One region of the Streptococcus sp. SCPM-O-B-15304 (M98) genome, then DNA from elsewhere that is predicted to be linked to it. Evidence: predicted binding sites of a transcription regulator. Region 1 holds the regulator's gene; each other region holds the start of a gene.
The links. Region 1 encodes Rex, which represses fermentation and respiration genes when NADH is low (regulators of the CRP and FNR family bind a similar motif). Its sites were predicted from a motif close to TTGTGAANTANTTCACAA; they were not measured.
Positions count from the first base shown of each region.

Region 1 (4,614 bases):
CAAGATCGTATCGCTTCTTCACGCGAACCACTTACTGCAAAACTGGTTGCAAATATGTTGGTGAAAGCTGGAGTTAGTCGTGTATTGACTCTTGACCTCCATGCCGTTCAGGTTCAAGGATTCTTTGACATTCCTGTAGATAACCTCTATACAATTCCACTTTTTGCAAAACATTACTGCGATAAAGGTTTGACTGGTTCAGATGTGGTTGTTGTTAGTCCTAAAAACTCTGGTGTAAAACGTGCTCGTAGTCTTGCAGAATACCTAGATGCTCCGATTGCTATCATTGATTATGCACAAGATGATTCTGAACGTAGCCAAGGTTACATTATTGGGGAGGTTGAAGGTAAGAAAGCAATCTTAATCGATGACATTCTGAATACTGGCCGTACCTTCTCTGAAGCTGCTAAAATCTTAGAACGTGACGGCGCAACTGAAATCTATGCAGTTTCAAGTCATGGACTATTCGTTAACGGTGCTGCAGAGTTATTAGATGCAACAAATATCAAGGAGATCTTGGTTACAGATTCTGTTGTGACAGAAAGTAGAAAACCTAAAAACGTACAATACATCACTGCTAGTGAATTGATTGGTGATGCTATGGTTCGTATTCATGAAAGAAAACCAGTTAGTCCACTATTTAAATAGAAATTAGGTGAGTTTTTGATTTATTTGGATAATGCTGCAACGACTCCGATGTCTTCAGTAGCTATCTCAGCAATGACTCAAGTCATGCAAGAAACTTATGGCAACCCTTCTAGTATTCATGGCCATGGGCGCCAAGCAGGTAAACTATTACGAGAAGCTCGTCAAGAACTTGCAAGTTTACTAGGAACAAAGCCACAACATATATTTTTTACCACTGGTGGTACTGAAAGCAATAATACTGCTATCATCGGCTACTGCCTTCGCCATCAAAATCGTGGAAAGCACATTATCACTACTGCGATTGAGCACCATGCTGTTCTAGAACCCATCAAATACTTGGTTGAAAATTTCGGTTTTGAAGTGACTATTTTACATCCTGAACATCAAGAAATCACTGCAGACCAAGTCAAAAATGCACTGCGTGAAGATACCATTCTTGTTTCTACTATGTTTGCAAACAATGAAACTGGTACACTTTTACCTATTGCTAAAATTGGTGAAGTTCTAAAAAATCATCCAGCCGTCTATCATGTCGATGCGGTTCAGGCAGTTGGTAAATTTGAGATTCTTCCCGAAAAATTGGGAATTGATTTTCTTAGCGCTTCTGCACACAAATTTTATGGTCCAAAAGGAGTTGGTTTTCTCTATGCTGCATCTACAGATTTTGACTCCTACCTTCATGGTGGCGATCAAGAGCAGAAAAAAAGAGCAGGAACAGAAAATCTTCCTGCCATTGTGGGAATGGTAGCAGCTCTAAAGGATGATCTTGAAAACCAAGAACAAAACTTTAAAAAGGTTCAAAAACTAAAAGAAACATTCTTAAAGGAAATGGCTGACACAGACTATTATCTCAATCAAGGGAAAGACCAGCTACCTTATGTCCTTAATATTGGATTCCCAGGTCAACGTAATGATCTACTACTCCTTCGTCTAGATCTTGAAGGTATTTCTATTTCAACTGGCTCTGCTTGTACTGCAGGTGTCGTTCAGGTTAGTCATGTTCTTCAGGCTTTCTACGGTGAAGACTCTCCTCGCTTACACGAATCCGTTCGCGTCAGCATTTCACCTCAAAATACAGAGCAAGAAATAATCACTCTCGCACAAACTCTAAAAGAAATCATTGGAGGTTAACTCAATGGCATTCGAAAAAACCATTAGTCTTAAAAATTGCCGTTATGATTACACACTTAGCCCAACCGTCAAAAAGTTCACTCTAAAAGATAACACTTTTTTTGAAACTAAGGTTGGTAACTATGAACTAACACGTCTTCTTGAAAAAGTTCCAAATAGTGGGGAAGGTTTCCAACTTAAGATTATCATCAACAAAGACTTAACAGGTGCAAAAATCAACATCACTGATAAATTTGGTCTACGTTTAGTCGATATCTTTAAGTCAGAAGAAACTCATATCCACCAAGAGAAATTTTACTTCTTGATGGATAGTCTTGTTGAACGTGATGTCTTTACTAAAAGCGAAAGATAGAAGGCAATTATGTTTCGATTAACTTACAAAGACACCTATCAAGTCGATCGCGTTTTAGAATACGAAGATTATGAAGCACTCATGCTATCACTTTCAGGTTGTGTGACTCTTCCAGATACTACTGTCATTACTTCTCTGACCTATAATGAAAAAGAAATCTATCAGGGGCTTCTGGGAAATCTCTATCGTTTTCTATCTCACTATGATTTTACGAAGATAAGCTAAGATTTTTCTTAGTTTTTTCTTGTTTTTGTTGATTTTTTCACAATCTTTCTATAAAATAGTATTTAGAAAGGTTGTGATTTTGTGAAAGAAAAACAGTCTGCTATTCCAAAAGCAACAGCAAAGAGACTTTCTCTTTATTATCGTATCTTTAAAAGATTTCATGCAGAAAAAATTGAAAGAGCCAACTCAAAACAAATTGCCGAGGCCATTGGTATTGACTCTGCTACTGTTAGACGAGATTTTTCCTACTTTGGTGAACTTGGTCGCCGTGGATTTGGCTACGATGTCAAAAAACTAATGACGTTTTTTGCTGATCTTCTAAATGATAATTCTATTACAAATGTTATGTTGGTGGGTATTGGTAATATGGGGCACGCTCTCCTTCACTACCGTTTCCACGAACGAAACAAAATGAAAATCATTATGGCTTTTGATTTGGATGATCATCCTGAAGTTGGGACAAAAACTCCTGATGGAATCCCAATTTATGGAATTTCCCAAATCAAGGATAAAATAAAGAATGCAGATGTTAAAACTGCAATCTTAACAGTTCCGAGTGTCAAATCACAAGAAGTAGCTAATCTCCTTGTCGAAGCAGGTATTAAAGGAATTTTAAGCTTTTCACCCGTTCATCTCCAACTACCAAAAGATGTGGTAGCTCAGTATGTAGATTTAACTAGTGAATTGCAAACTCTCCTCTATTTCATGAGAAAAGAGGATTAGAAAGCGAAAGCATTTATGAAAAAACCAGTTATTGGGATTACAGGAAACGAAAAAGCTCATCCTGATGATGAGCTTATGATGAGCTATGCTGCGAAAGGCTTTGTTGAAGGAGTCAAGGAAGCTGGGGGAATTCCCATTATCCTACCAATTGGTGATCAAGAAATGGCTAGTTACTACATTGGCTTGATTGATAAACTCATTTTAACTGGTGGACAAAATGTCGATCCAAAGTTCTATGGTGAGCCTAAAAAGATCGATAGCGATGACTACCACCTTCAGAGAGATATTTTTGAGCTAGCTCTTATAAAAGAAGCCATTAAACAGAAGAAACCCATTTTTTCTGTTTGTCGAGGCACCCAGCTCTTTAATGTGGCTATGGGAGGATCTCTTTATCAAGATATTGAAGACCATTGGCAGGATACTTCAGCCGAGTATACAACTCAACGTTTAGTCACCGAGCCTGATACTATTCTTCGAGATATCTATGGAGAAATCTCCCATATCAACTCTTTCCACCATCAGAGTATTAAGGACCTAGCTCCAAATCTAAAGGTTGTAGCTCATGATCCTAAAGATGGAATTATCGAGGCTGTTACAACAACGGATGGTTTCCCTTTCCTCGGTGTTCAATGGCATCCAGAATTTCTCTTTGAAAATCGCCCCAAAGATAAAACACTTTTCGACTATGTCGTCAATGAACTCTAAAGCTACTAATAGGTTATTAAATCGTGAATGAACTTAAAACACCTTCTACTCATGATATTTTGAGAGATTTAGAAGCTAATATTTTCACTTTTCTTAAGAGCAAGGAAATAGAAGTTTATTTTCAACTTTCTAATCTATACAGACTTTTAACAGCCGAAAGCTATCAAGCATTTTCTAAGGATAAAGAGAATCTTGATAAACTATCTCAAAAAGAAAAACAAAAGCAACTCAAAGAGTGGTCTAAAAAGGCAAAACCATTTTGTAAAAAAACAGATGCTAAATTAAAAGGTAAATTTCGCTCATCGGTCGGTTTTTACAGGGATATCCTCATCCATAAAAAAAGGTATTATAAAATAAAAGATTTTAATGCTATTGTTGATTTTATCGTGCAAGAAAAATTGCTAGTCCCTACATTAGCTCCACTTCCTGTCATAGATATGACTCAAGTAGAATCCTATGCTTTACAAGAGATTGATCAGGGTCCCCTAAAATTTAAAAAATAAACCTATATCAAGTCCGTCTTCTCACGGTAACTAAAATAATCGGAATGTGAAACAATGAGATGGTCCAATAAGACCAAACCCATTAATTCGCAGGCTTCTTTAACAAGTTTCGTAACATGGTCATCATTTCTACTAGGCATAACAGCACCAGATGGATGATTATGAACAAGAATCACGGATGTAGCCATATGCTTTAAGGCATAGTGAAGAATTTCTCTTGGTTCCGCAATACTTCTAGTAGCAGATCCAATAAAAATGGTTTGCTGATGAATAATTTGATTTTGTGTATTCAGATAGAGCGCCACTAGGTGCTCTTGTTTTTTATCT
Region 1 is NZ_JBYQGQ010000008.1:6,841-11,454, reverse strand. Features, by position in the region: gene AC3E7H_RS06130 (ribose-phosphate diphosphokinase) at 1-648, shown strand, start outside; gene AC3E7H_RS06125 (cysteine desulfurase family protein) at 664-1,779, shown strand; gene AC3E7H_RS06120 (DUF1831 domain-containing protein) at 1,784-2,131, shown strand; gene AC3E7H_RS06115 (DUF4649 family protein) at 2,141-2,356, shown strand; gene AC3E7H_RS06110 (redox-sensing transcriptional repressor Rex) at 2,438-3,079, shown strand; gene AC3E7H_RS06105 (gamma-glutamyl-gamma-aminobutyrate hydrolase family protein) at 3,095-3,784, shown strand; gene AC3E7H_RS06100 (hypothetical protein) at 3,808-4,287, shown strand; gene radC (RadC family protein) at 4,290-4,614, opposite strand, start outside.

Region 2 (4,614 bases), on a different contig from region 1:
AGGTAAATTTCAAGCTTGTCTAGATTTACCAGCAAGCCTAAATGAAAGGCTGCCGAAGAAAAGGTTCGATCTAGTGGCTGTGTACAAACACTACGAAATTCGACCGTTCCTCGAGTTGTTAAGTCTTGGAATTGGTAACTACGGTGCGTTTGGAAATCCTTCTCTTGAGGAACAAGCAGAGTTTCTTTTCCATTTAGAGTATAGGCAGTAATCTCATCAGTATCTAAGTAATCTCTAGCCCGAATTGGAGAAAAATAGTAGGTTTCCCCATAACGTTCTGCTGTAAAAATCGCAGAGTGGTCTAGAAAATCAAAGAAATCATCCTCATCTTTGAAGAGTTTTGAATTGACACCGACATTCTCTGGATAAATTCCATGCATGGAATTTTCCCAAAAAATATCTCGTGAAATCAAAGTATCCCATTCTGCTCCCGAAAACTCAGAATTGGCAAACAGATAAGCTTTGGCTGCCTCAAGCTGAGTGAAAGCATTGATGACACGTAGGTAGTTAGATTTTGAAACATCCAACTGAACTTGACTCCCACAGATAAAGGCTCCATATTGTGGAAAGTCATGTAAATGCGCACTCTCTTGGCGACTCCCCATACGCAGATAATCCATCAGCATCTGGTAGCGTGGATAGGCCACAGGTCGATTGTCATTACTATCCCAGTTCGGGTGAATCCCCCAACCCTGGATAGCATGATCCTTTTCGCCTAGTTTTTCCTGAATGACCTTCATATAAGCTTGAAATCGACCTTGGACCTCTTGGATTTTCTGGGCTCTGCCAAAGGCAAACTCCAAGGTCGTGTAAGAAACCTCAAACAGAATCCGATCCTGACTTTTTGGTTCTACAAGTTGTATTGGATTGCCATCCTGGTCCTCCTTTTCAACTTTCAGACTGAGAGCATCCACCAAAAAGCGCATCAAATTCTTGCTGACTTCAATATCTGTAGGTTTCCCTTTCGTATGTACGATAGGAAACTCCAACTCAATACCAATGTAGAGTTCTGGATTTTCTTTGATATTTTTTAGATAACGATTTTTCAATAACTTGATAGAAGGGGACATAGATACCTCTCACTCTAACTTCTCTTACTAGAATACTAGAAACGATAATTGCTTTCTATATTATACCAAAATCCCCTCAATAAGGAACTCAGAAAATTTGCTGAAAATCTTAAAGAGGCGATCTAAAGTCAACTTTTCTAGCATTTATAGTTATTTACTCGCCAATGCATCAATCTTACTTGTTCAATTTTCACAGTCTTATCAACCGGTTAAGCGATTACATAGTTTTTTACCTCAAAACCATTGTACTATAGTAAACATCGTGATATACTTCACATATAAGTAAATAAGAGGGCAGTTCAAATTCGACTTCACTTGAAATCTTCTCAAGCCAAGCCCCTTTTCCTCTGCACCTCAACGACTAATCAAGGAGGATAGCTATGAAAGCTGTTGTTGTAAATCCAGAAGGCACTGGTGTTGCTATTGAAGAAAAAGTTCTCCGTCCACTCGAAACAGGGGAAGCTCTTGTAGAAGTTGAGTACTGTGGTGTCTGCCACACTGACCTCCACGTTGCCCATGGTGACTTTGGTAAAGTTCCAGGACGCGTTCTCGGTCACGAAGGTATCGGTATCGTAAAAGAAATCGCCCCTGATGTTAAAAGTCTCAAAGTTGGCGACCGTGTCAGCGTAGCTTGGTTTTTTGAAGGCTGTGGTATGTGTGAATACTGTACAACTGGGCGCGAAACTCTTTGCCGTACAGTAAAAAATGCTGGCTACTCAGTAGATGGTGGTATGGCAGAACAATGTATCGTAACTGCAGATTATGCCGTTAAGGTTCCAGAAGGTCTCGATCCAGCCCAAGCTTCTTCAATTACTTGTGCCGGTGTTACTACCTACAAGGCTATCAAAGAAGCAAAAGTTGAACCAGGCCAATGGGTTGTACTCTATGGTGCTGGAGGACTTGGTAACTTAGCTGTTCAATACGCTAAAAAAGTATTTAACGCTCACGTTATCGCAGTAGATATTAACAACGATAAACTTGCCCTAGCTAAAGAAGTTGGTGCTGATATCGTGATTAATGGTCTTGAAGTCGAAGATGTCCCAGGCCTTATCAAAGAAAAAACAAACGGTGGGGCTCACTCAGCTGTCGTAACAGCTGTATCAAAAGTTGCCTTCAACCAAGCAGTTGACTCTGTTCGTGCAGGCGGTCGTGTAGTAGCTGTCGGGCTCCCTTCAGAAATGATGGATCTAAGCATCGTTAAAACAGTTCTTGATGGTATTCAGGTCATCGGTTCTCTCGTTGGAACACGTAAAGATTTGGAAGAAGCTTTCCAATTTGGTGCTGAAGGTCTGGTTGTACCAATCGTTCAAAAACGCCCTGTCGAAGATGCCATTGCTGTCTTTGATGAAATGGCTGCCGGTACCATCCAAGGTCGTATGGTTCTAGACTTTACTCACTAAGATAAATAATAAATGCCAAAACGAGGTCGGGACAGAAGATTCCACCTCGTTTTTTTGTAATAAAATTTTGACACGACAACTAATTGAACTTGGGGCATTTTTTAGACACCCAAGAGCACTACTGACGTAAACTTTCTAGTCCCTCTGCTTTTTTATATTAAATTTTTTTACCATTTTATAGACGATTTTATAAAAAATTGATATATCAATATTTGTAAAGATGGGGATTTGAGATTTTTTTCACTCTTTATTATAATTAGTTGCTTTTTTTCTGAAATCGATTTATACTTAAGGAGTCTTAAAGTTTTCTTAAACTACAAGTCAAACATTTTATAAGGAGGAATGACAATAATGAGTATCGGAATCATTATTGCGAGCCACGGTGAATTTGCCGCGGGTATTCATCAGTCAGGATCTATGATCTTTGGTGAACAAGAAAAGGTTCAAGTTGTAACCTTTATGCCAAACGAAGGTCCAGATGATTTATACGCCAAGTTCAACAATGCTGTGGCTGCATTTGACGCAGAAGATGAGGTTCTAGTCTTGGCTGACCTTTGGAGTGGTTCTCCATTTAACCAAGCTAGCCGCGTAATGGGAGAAAACCCTGAACGTAAATTTGCCATCATCACTGGACTTAACTTGCCGATGTTGATCCAAGCCTACACAGAGCGCCTGATGGACGCTGCTGCTGGAGTGGATAAAGTCGCTGCGAACATCATTAAAGAAGCCAAAGATGGTATCAAGGCTCTTCCAGAAGAGCTAAACCCAGCTGAGGAAGTTGCAACTGCTGCAGCTGCTCCAGTTGCCCAAGCTGCTATTCCAGAAGGAACTGTTATCGGAGACGGTAAATTGAAAATCAATCTTGCTCGTCTTGACACACGTCTTCTTCACGGACAAGTCGCAACTGCTTGGACACCAGATTCAAAAGCAGACCGTATCATTGTTGCTTCAGATAACGTAGCAAATGACGACCTTCGTAAAGAATTGATCAAACAAGCAGCTCCTAACGGAGTGAAGGCTAACGTTGTACCAATCAAAAAATTGATTGAGGTTGCAAAAGACCCTCGTTTTGGTGAGACACACGCCCTTATCTTGTTTGAAACACCTCAAGATGCTCTTCGTGCTATCGAAGGCGGTGTGCCAATCAAGACTCTTAACGTTGGATCAATGGCTCACTCAACTGGTAAAACAATGGTCAACAACGTATTGTCAATGGACAAAGACGACGTTGCTACATTTGAAAAAATGCGTGATCTTGGTGTTGAATTTGACGTACGTAAAGTACCAAACGACACTAAAAAAGATTTGTTTGACTTGATTAGCAAAGCTAACGTTCAATAATTAACATTAAATAGAAAAGGAATAAAACCATGTCAGATATTTCATTCATTTCTGCTATCTTGGTTGTAGTTGTTGCCTTCTTCGCAGGTCTTGAAGGTATCCTCGACCAATTCCAATTCCATCAACCAATCGTTGCATGTACCCTCATCGGTCTTGTAACTGGTAACCTCGAAGCAGGGGTTATGCTTGGTGGATCACTTCAAATGATTGCCCTTGGTTGGGCTAACATCGGAGCTGCCGTAGCTCCTGACGCTGCCCTTGCCTCTGTTGCTGCTGCAATCATCATGATCAAAGGTGGTAACTTTACTACTGAAGGTATCGCAGTCGCAACTGCAACTGCAATCCCTCTTGCCGTAGCTGGACTTTTCTTGACTATGATCGTTCGTACAATCTCAGTTGGTTTGGTTCACACTGCAGATGCTGCTGCTAAAGAAGGAAACATTGCTGCTGTTGAACGCGCTCACTACTTTGCCCTTGCTCTTCAAGGTCTACGTATTGCTATCCCAGCTGCACTCTTGCTTGCAATGCCAACTGAAGCCGTTCAAGGCGTATTGGAACTTATGCCAGAATGGCTTAAAGGTGGTATGGCTGTCGGTGGTGCCATGGTCGTTGCCGTTGGTTACGCTTTGGTTATCAACATGATGGCTACTCGTGAAGTATGGCCATTCTTTGCTATCGGTTTTGCTCTTGCAGCAATCTCTCAATTGACTTTGATTGCCCTTGGTGTCATCGGTGTTGCCCTTGCCTTCATCTACCTCAACCTTTCTAAACAAGGCGGAAACGGTGGCGGAGGAGCTGCAACT
Region 2 is NZ_JBYQGQ010000007.1:21,720-26,333, reverse strand. Features, by position in the region: gene AC3E7H_RS05580 (glutamate-cysteine ligase family protein) at 1-1,070, opposite strand, end outside; gene adhP (alcohol dehydrogenase AdhP) at 1,451-2,470, shown strand; gene AC3E7H_RS05570 (PTS sugar transporter subunit IIB) at 2,822-3,811, shown strand; gene AC3E7H_RS05565 (PTS mannose/fructose/sorbose transporter subunit IIC) at 3,841-4,614, shown strand, end outside.
Region 2: the regulator Rex is predicted to act here: its motif matches at 1,331-1,348, upstream of adhP (alcohol dehydrogenase AdhP).

Region 3 (4,614 bases), on a different contig from region 1:
TAGCCTTGTCAATTTCATCGATGGCCTTGCCGAAGTTGACCGAAGCTGAATTGTAGTTCTTAGCAAAGGCTACTTTGAAGGCGTCTAAGTCTTCTTCAAAATGAGTGATATCAATATTTTGTTCACGAACAAGCGCCAATTCCTGCTTGTATTTGAGAGAATTCAGTGCAGCATTGCGCAAGAGTCCAATCAAATGGATAAAGAACTGGGGACGAATGACATACATCTTCTCATACTCGTGGCTAACATCGACAATCCCTGTATTGAAGTAGTCGTTATCGGCTTCTAACATCGATACTAATACAGCATACTCACAGTTCTTCTCGCGGCGGTCTTTGTCTAATTCCTTGTAGAAATCGGCATTCTTATGCTTCTTCTCTGTCCCGTCTGCTTCATTTTTCATCTCAAACATAATGGAAATGAATTCTAACCCGTTTTCATCAAAATCACGGAAGATAAAGTCCCCTTTAGAACCACGTGCTGAAACCTTGTTGTCCTTTTCGAAGTAGGCATTGGGGAAGGCAAAGCTACGAACCTTGTTGAACTCACTCTCAGCATAGTGTTCCAAACTTTCACCGATTGCCTTGGTTGATTGTTGTGCCTTGAAATTCTTGTAGAATTCAACCTGCTCACTGGCTGCCTTTAGCTGGGCTTCATAATTTTGTTTTACAGAGGCTATAGACAACTCATTTTCTTTTTCTTGTAAAAGGAGCTGGTTTTTGACCTGATCACGTTCTTTCTCTAAATCAGATAGTGTTTTTTGTAGTTGATTTTCATGCTCTAAGCGCAAGGTAGCTAGCTGGTTCTCCAAAGCTAGTACTTCCTTGTCCTTGGCTAGGAGAGCCTGACTAGTTGATTGCTCGACTTCTTTTTTGGCCAATTCTTTTTCTGTATCAAAGTTTTGGATTTGGCTTTGGAGTTGAGCTATTTCTTGGTCTTTTTGAGCTAGTTTGGTCTGTTGCTCATTCAAAGCCTTTTGCTCAACCAGAGACAACTCTTGTTTTATTCTGTCATGCAATTCCTTATCAAACTCTGCAGTGCGAACTTGAGAAAGCAGTTCTGCATATTGGCTTTCATTGACTGTAAATACTTCGCCACAATTTGGACATTTAATCTCGTTCATGTTATTCCTCTAAATTTATCTATTCTACTTTCATTATAGCATGGATAAACAAAAAGAAAAAGTTGGAATCTATCCAACTTTTAATCTACGTATGTGTCTTCATTTTTGTTAAGGAAGGCGTATGGTAAACCAATCAAGAGACCACCACCGATAAGGTTACCGATGAAGGTTACACCCCAGTGACGAAGGATATTACCAATACCAAAGTTAGCAATTGTATCTGCAGCAACACTGAACTTCACAATAGCAAATGATGCAAAGTTTGCGGCGATGTGCTCGTTTGTTAAGAATACAAACATGTAAATGGCTGATAGAACCAACCAAAGTTTAGCTCCACCATCCTTAACTAAAACGAATGAAAGAATCGCGATATTTACAAAGACATTAGCCAAGATAGCTTCAAGCAAGATAAGTTCATTTGAACGGCCCAACTTCATCTCCACAACTCCAGAAATAAAGCTATCATGGGTAAGGTTTGCATAAGCTGCTGAATGGGCGAATCCCCAACCTGCTATAAGAGCACCGATTAAGTTGAAGAAAGTACAGTATAGAAGAATTTCAGCTGTTTTTCTCCAGCTAATTTTTTTCAAAAAGCTACCAGCTGTCAAGAACATCATGTTAGATGTTACTAACTCAGCATTCAAGAAGACAATGTAAGCCAATCCCCAAGCGAAAACAAATGGGAAGAGGAATCGTCCACTACCAGGAGCAATCTTATTAATCAAGTCGGCTCCAACTGCACCAGCTGCTGTACTAAATGTTAAGAATGCACCAGCAAACATTGAACGGATAGCATACTTGAATTTACTTTGACTGTAAAGACTTTCCTTTTTCTTACAAGCAAATTCAATTTTTGAGATAAATTCTGAAGAAACCATATAAACTCCTAAAACTTTTATTTGTGAATATTATAACATAAAATCGAAATTATGGGAAGGCTTTCTTAATTCTATTTACAATATTTTTATCACTTTTAGCAATCGTTTCCATTTGCTTTTTATCAATATCTTTAATGTTTTCAACCCTTTATTTTTAAATCCTCTATTCTATATATTTAATATATGTTTTTGTTTTAATCAATATTGAATTTACAAAAAAGTTTCTTTAGTTTTCAGCTAAAATCCATGCACTAATAATATGTTTGAATTTATAGACAGAGAAAATAACGTTTTTATCAAAAGGTTCTTTAGCCAAAAAAATCGAGGTCTGGATTTTTAGTCCCGACCTCCTCTATTATCGATTTTCATTATATTTTCAAAAGCTTGTACTAATCAACATAAGTCTCTTCATTTTTATTAAGATAAGCGTATGGTAATCCTATCAAGAATCCTCCACCAATCAAGTTAGCGATAAAGGTAACTCCCCAATGGCGTAGGATATTTGGAATGTCAAAGTTAGCAATTTGGTCAGAAACAATACTAAATTTAATAATGCTAAAGGATGAAAAGTTAGCTGCAATGTGCTCATTTGACAAGAAAACAAACATAGAAATACCTGACAAGATAATCCAGAGTTTGGCATTGCTATCCTTAACCAAAATAGAAGATAGAATGGCAATATTTACAAACATATTTGCCAAAATCCCCTCCAACAATACCAAATCACTAGGTCGTGCTAACTTCTTAGCAACAATCTTTGCTAGATAACTGTCGTGTGTTAGATGTGAAAATGCAGATGAATTAGCAAAGCACCAACCTGCTAAGATAGCTCCAACTAAGTTGAAAAAGGCACAATAGACTAAGATAATAAAGGCTTTCTTCCAATCAATCTTCTTCAAGAATGTTCCAGCTGTCAGGTACATCATGTTTGATGTGACCAATTCAGCATTTAAAAATACAATGTAAACCAGTCCCCAAGCAAACACAAAGGGAAAAAGAAAATAGCCAGCACTAGGAACGATGCTATTTAGTAGATCAGCACCGATAGCCCCAGCGGCTGTACTAAAGGTTAAGAAAGCACCTGCAAACATCGAGCGAATGGCATATTTAAACTTGCTTTGGTCAAATAGACTCTCTTTCTTATGGCAATAATAATCAATCTTTGAAATAAATTCTGACGAACTCATATAAACCCCTTAAAATATAATCATTAATATTATAACATAAAATATTTTAAGTGGAATAAATTTTTTTCTTTACATTTGAATGTTAGCAAAAGCTTCAATTTCTTCTGCAGTCAATCCTACCAGCTCTGAAACCCACAAGCCGATAATATCGGACAAAATAGAATCACAAACATATTCATCCTCAGCATGAACATATTTACAAGTGAAAAGAGGGGTTCTTATGGCTGATTGATAAAATTTTAAGGCTAACTCTTGCAGTTTCTCAGGGTGAAATTCGAGTCCCAACTTTTGTGCAAGTCCAGTTCTCACTTTATCCCAATCTTCACCTTTTGACTGATAGTTTTCTCGTATTTTGTTGGTAAATCCTTGACAAAATTTTGCCAACAATTCCTTGTTTTTGTAGAGCAAACGACAAGAAAAATCAGAGATAGAACCAGCATGAAGTAAGAAGGTAAGCAGGTCATCAAGGCTTTCTGCCACTCTCCCAACTTGGCCTTCACTCCCTATAAAGCCGATACTCTCATCCTCAAGAATTACATATTCTCCCCCACTACCGTCTTTAGCAAAAGCTATGGGCGAAAGAGAATAAACTTCGTTGTTCTGAGAAAATTCAACCTCTTTCAACTGGTCATAAAAGAGAATATCGCATTCTTGCATCAATAAAATTCTTAGTTGTTTATCTTCTCTTATTACTTGTAGTTGATTCATATTAGCTACTCTCCTGGCTTTGACAATTGTCACAAGTGACAACAGAAATCGACTCTTAATAATAATAATAGATTTTAATATGGCACTTCTTGGCCACATTGGCAAGATTTTTCACTAACTCCTCGTTTCTTTTGCTTTTTCCAAAATGAAAAGTAAAAGATTTTCCATCTTTCCTTGTAAAGTACAGATGATACCTGTCCCCATTCATTCTTCTCCCTCGAACGTAATCAATATCAATCTGTCTAATTTCAGCTAGAGGAACAATCCTTTTTCTAAAAAGAATAATCGTGTGAATGTATAATCTTCCCTTTGCAATATGAAAAGGATCCAACATACTCCCACCACTTTTTAAGGATGTCTTAACTCTTTGGAAAAAAAGATAGAAATAAAATAGTGCTAAAAAAATTAACAAAAATCTAATGACCTGATGTTTCCAAAGGACTTCAAAAACTGAAATACGATAACTATACATATTAAAATAATTCCTTTTTTCTTTATTATACCACTTTTGTTGAGAGTCTGGGGCTATAGAAAAAGAAAAAGACTGAACAGAGTTCAGACCTTTTCATGAATACTTGATGTGATTTCATTATCTAGTCAAATCAAGTCGCTTACCGATTTTTCCGATAAGAATAGCACCAACAATGAGTGAAGCAAATTCTCCGATAGCAGTTGTAAACCAAGTAAAGAAGAAAGGTGCTTCTGCTACGATGTTCAA
Region 3 is NZ_JBYQGQ010000003.1:16,627-21,240, forward strand. Features, by position in the region: gene AC3E7H_RS02370 (DUF2130 domain-containing protein) at 1-1,123, opposite strand, end outside; gene AC3E7H_RS02375 (formate/nitrite transporter family protein) at 1,204-2,001, opposite strand; gene AC3E7H_RS02380 (formate/nitrite transporter family protein) at 2,391-3,188, opposite strand; gene AC3E7H_RS02385 (hypothetical protein) at 3,258-3,896, opposite strand; gene AC3E7H_RS02390 (hypothetical protein) at 3,952-4,368, opposite strand; gene AC3E7H_RS02395 (QueT transporter family protein) at 4,486-4,614, opposite strand, start outside.
Region 3: the regulator Rex is predicted to act here: its motif matches at 2,023-2,040, upstream of AC3E7H_RS02375 (formate/nitrite transporter family protein).

Region 4 (4,614 bases), on a different contig from region 1:
TAAGTCCAAGAAAAATCTGTGGTAGGTTACTAATCACTAAGGTAGCTATGTTACTACTATCCAGTTGGGGCAAGAGATAATTTCGCAACCCCAACATAATGAGCAGTAAGAAAGCTAACAAAATGATTGGATAGGTCGCAACTTCGATTAACTTTTTCTTGACCTTAGCAAGATTATCTAGATACTCTTCAATTTTCCCTAAACTCAAATGAAGATTCCCATGAACTTCAGCCAAGGAAAGTTGCGTGACAATTGAACTTGAAAAACCTAAAGTCCCCATCATTTCCGAGAAGGATTTTCCCTGCGAGAGTCCTAGACGCATCTGCGATACATATTCCTTTTCCAACAAGAGACTTCTATCTAGAAAGGAAATAATTTCTACCAGATGAAAACCACTGGAAAATAAATTGTTAAAGAGTGTGATGATTTTCTTCTGCTTACTGGTAGCTAATTTTCTCCGTTTCAGCTTGAAGGGCAGTGATATGTCCTTCTTTAAGAAGCTGGTCAATTTGTCCATTCCACTTTTCTGCCTGGTGTTCTTGGTAATTTTTGTTTGCAAAATCAATAATTCCTCCTCCTGCGATTAGTCTCTGGTAACAAACACCTTGTAAAACAACTGCAAGTTCATCTTCACTGACACCAAGTTCTAAGAGGCGCTCATAAACCCCACGAACACTCTTGGCATGGATTGTCGAGAATACCGTGGCACCTGTCAGACTAGCTCGTACAACGGCACGGGCTGTTTCGCTATCTCGAATTTCTCCAATGATTAAAAGATCTGGACGATGTCGTAGGGAAAGTTTGATCAAGTTCTCATAGTTAAGTCCGATAGCTTCATTGAGCTGTAATTGTAGCATTGCTTCTTGCTTAATCTCAACCGGATCTTCAATAGACATGACCTGTTGTCCCTTAAACAATGACTTGGCTAATTCATGCATCAAAGTAGTTTTACCACTTCCTACGGGGCCTGCAAAAAGATAAAGTCCGCGTTGCCTAAAGCCATTTTCCAGTTCCATAAGATTCTGAAACCAGAAGCGCAACTCTTGTTCTTGATCATGCAAAAGTCGGATTACTAGACTCTCATGACCACGATAATCTCCCACCGTCGATAAACGTAATGAAGAAACCTTGTCTCCATGCTGATAATCACAGGAACCAAGCTGACTACGGCGTTTTTCTCCAACGTTCATCCCCGCAACAAATTTAAAGTGACTAATGACAGCCCCCAACTTTTCAAAGTCATAGGTGTTAATCAAATGTCTCTCATCTCCAACTCGCATATGTAGCTCGTAAATCTTTTCTTTAGGAATAAAATAGATGTCCTGAGCTCCCTGTTTTTTGGCCAGTGTAATCAATTCTTGTGCAAGTATTTGTACCATATCTTCCTCCTCATTCTTATTATTCGAAGAAAATATCAAAAAAGAAGAAACAACTTCATTAAAAAGTTGTTTCTTCTTTTTTTATGCGACAAGTACGGTGGATTTCTAAACCAGTCTGCTTTTCGTACCCAGGTCTAAATTTTTCATCAGGAATGACTTGACCATCTTCCAACAAAGCCAAGGAATGATATTGCTGAAGAAATTCATCGCATTCTTCACACCAGCGTTTATCTTCTGGATCCCAAAAAATAGTCATCAAGTCTCCTCTACTTTTGTAAAGGGGAATCTCCTTTTCTAACTCAAACCAACAAGACTTATAATATTTCAAAGCATCATAATAGTTATCAAATTTTTTGCTCGCAATGACGTCGTCTTCCCAGCCTTCTATAAACCACCACGGTTCAAAATCTCCGTACATTTTTATAACTCGATACATAGTTTAACTTCCTTTGTACCGTATATTATAGCGAAATTTTGAGAACAATGAAAGAATTTTGCTCATTTTCACGAATTATATAACATTTTCAAAAAATCCAGCTATTCAAAAACGAATAACTGGATTTAAAAACAAGATTAGCCTTCTGAAATATCGTTTTCAATAATCACTTTAATCGCATGATGATCGGCGGCCTTACTAAATACTTCATAGGCCTTTTCTATTTCACTAAGTTTGAAATAATGAGTTACCAATTTTTCAGGTTCAATTTTATGACTTTCTAAGGCTTTCAAAAGCTGAGGAGTTGTATTGGTAGAAACCAATCCAGTAGTAACATTAATGTTACGAATCCAAAGAGTGTCCAAATCAAACTGAACTGGTTTACCATGCACACCACAGTTGGCTACTGTTCCGTCTACACCGATAATCTTTTGACAGAGATCAAACGTTGCAGGAATTCCTACCGCCTCAATAGCGACATCTACACCTCGACCATCTGTCAAATCATAAATTTCTTGAATTGCTTTTTCAGGGTCTGAAGAATTAATCTTATGAGTAGCACCGAAAGAAACTGCAGTATCCAAGCGATTATCGTCTAGGTCCACCATAATCAATTTAGCTGGAGAATAGAATTGTGCCGTCAAGAGAGCTGCCAATCCAACTGGCCCTGAACCAACGATAGCTACACTACAACCAGGCTCAACTTTCCCTTTTAAGACACCAATTTCATAGCCAGTTGGCAAGATATCAGATAACATAACCAAAGCTTCATCAGACAAGTCAGCTGGAGTATGATAAAGAGTATTATCAGCATGAGGCACACGAAGATATTCTGCTTGCATACCGTCAATCAAATGTCCAAAAATCCATCCACCCTCGTCTTCACAGTGAGCATAGATTCCTTTTTTACAATAGTAACACTTGCCACATGCACAAACGCAAGAAATCAAAACCTTATCACCCTTTTTGAAGTTTGAAACTCCTGCTCCGACTTCCTCTACAATACCAATTCCTTCATGTCCTAGGATAGTTCCACTCTTACAAGCAGGAACATCCCCTTTAATAATATGAAGGTCTGTACCACAAATAGTAGTCTTAACGATACGCACAATAGCATCTGTTGGCTTACGAATAACTGGTTTGTCAACATCAACAAATGACGCAAGGCCTGGTTTAACGTAAGTATAAGCTTTCATAAGCAATCCTCCGCTTTTTTATTTGTATTATTTATATCATGATTGTAAGCCTTTCCGATACAAAAATCAAGTAATTTGTGAAATAAATAACAAATTTATTTAAAAAAAGAAGAAACGAAAATCGTTTCTACTTTTTAGATTATGCTTGATAACGTTTTTCACCATCTAGATAAGTTGCTACTAATTCCAAATCTTTATCTAACACGATAAAGTCTGCATCGTAGCCTTCACGAATTTGTCCACAGACGTCATCGATATGAACTGATTTAGCTGGATTTAGACTAGCCATCATGACTGCTTCATGAGGATTTGCGATTCCCCACTCAACGACATTTTTCAAACCATCTTTAAGTTTGAGAATGGAACCTGCCAAGTTACCTGTAGATTTAAGGCGAGCAGTCCCATTTGCAACTACAACTGGAAATTCGCCTAACATATAATCGCCATCTTGCAAACCACCTGCTGTCATACAGTCAGTGATAAGGGCAATATTTTCAGTTCCTTTTTGTTTAAGAAGAATTTCGCAAGCCTTAGGATCCACGTGATGACCATCACAAATCAATTCTGCATAAGTGTGTGGTAATTCATACATCGCACCAACCATACCAAGTTCGCGGTGTGTTAAGCCACGCATTCCATTATAGGCATGAACCCAAACACTAGCCCCGGCATCAACAGCTTTTTTAGCTTCATCAAATGTAGCATTAGAGTGACCAAGAGCAACAGTTACACCTTCACCAGTAATAGTACGTACAAAGTCCTCAACCCCATCACGTTCAGGTGCAAGAGCAATTTTATTAAGAAGACCATTAGCAGCCTTCTGCCATGCACGAAACTCATCCATACGAGGATCTTTCATGTAAGCAGGGTTTTGAGCTCCTTTAAATTCCTCAGTAAAATATGGCCCTTCAAAATAGATACCACGAATCTTAGCACCAGATGCTTCTTGATAGCGTGCACCAATGTTTTCAGTAACAGCCAGCAATTGTTCGTATGATGAAGTTAGTGTAGTTGGTAGGAAACTAGTAACACCTGTACTAAGAAGACCTTCACTCATCGTATGAAGAGTTCCTTCAATATTATTATCCATGACATCCACACCACCAAAACCGTGAATGTGTGTATCAACGAGACCAGGTGCGATGCTATAACCAGAATAATCTAAAATTTCAGCATCCTCAGAAATCTCTTCAACATGCTTACCAAACTTGCCATCAATAAGTTCCAAATAACCTCCACGACGAATACCATGTGGATAGAAAAATTGATCAGCTTTAATATACTTAGGCATAATGATAACCTCCTTAAGAAATAATCTACTATTTATTATGTCAATTACATTATAAACCTTTCAAAACAATTTGTAAATGGTATAGACCTTTTTTAGTGAAATTTTAATAAATTATTCAACAAAAAAGACAAGGTCTAAAAACCTTGTCTTTAATACTATACCGGCGGCCGGGGTCGAACCGGCACGTCCTTGCGGACACTGGATTTTGAGTCTAATATTATTAGTTTTAAATCTCAGAAATATTGATTTTATAAGCTTTTTTTCCATAATATTTTTTAAAACTTAGTATCACTTCCAAAGTTTAGATACTTT
Region 4 is NZ_JBYQGQ010000017.1:5,895-10,508, reverse strand. Features, by position in the region: gene comGB (competence type IV pilus assembly protein ComGB) at 1-517, opposite strand, end outside; gene comGA (competence type IV pilus ATPase ComGA) at 438-1,379, opposite strand; gene AC3E7H_RS09175 (DUF1033 family protein) at 1,438-1,815, opposite strand; gene AC3E7H_RS09170 (zinc-dependent alcohol dehydrogenase family protein) at 1,953-3,011, opposite strand; gene nagA (N-acetylglucosamine-6-phosphate deacetylase) at 3,151-4,302, opposite strand.
Region 4: the regulator Rex is predicted to act here: its motif matches at 3,087-3,104, upstream of AC3E7H_RS09170 (zinc-dependent alcohol dehydrogenase family protein).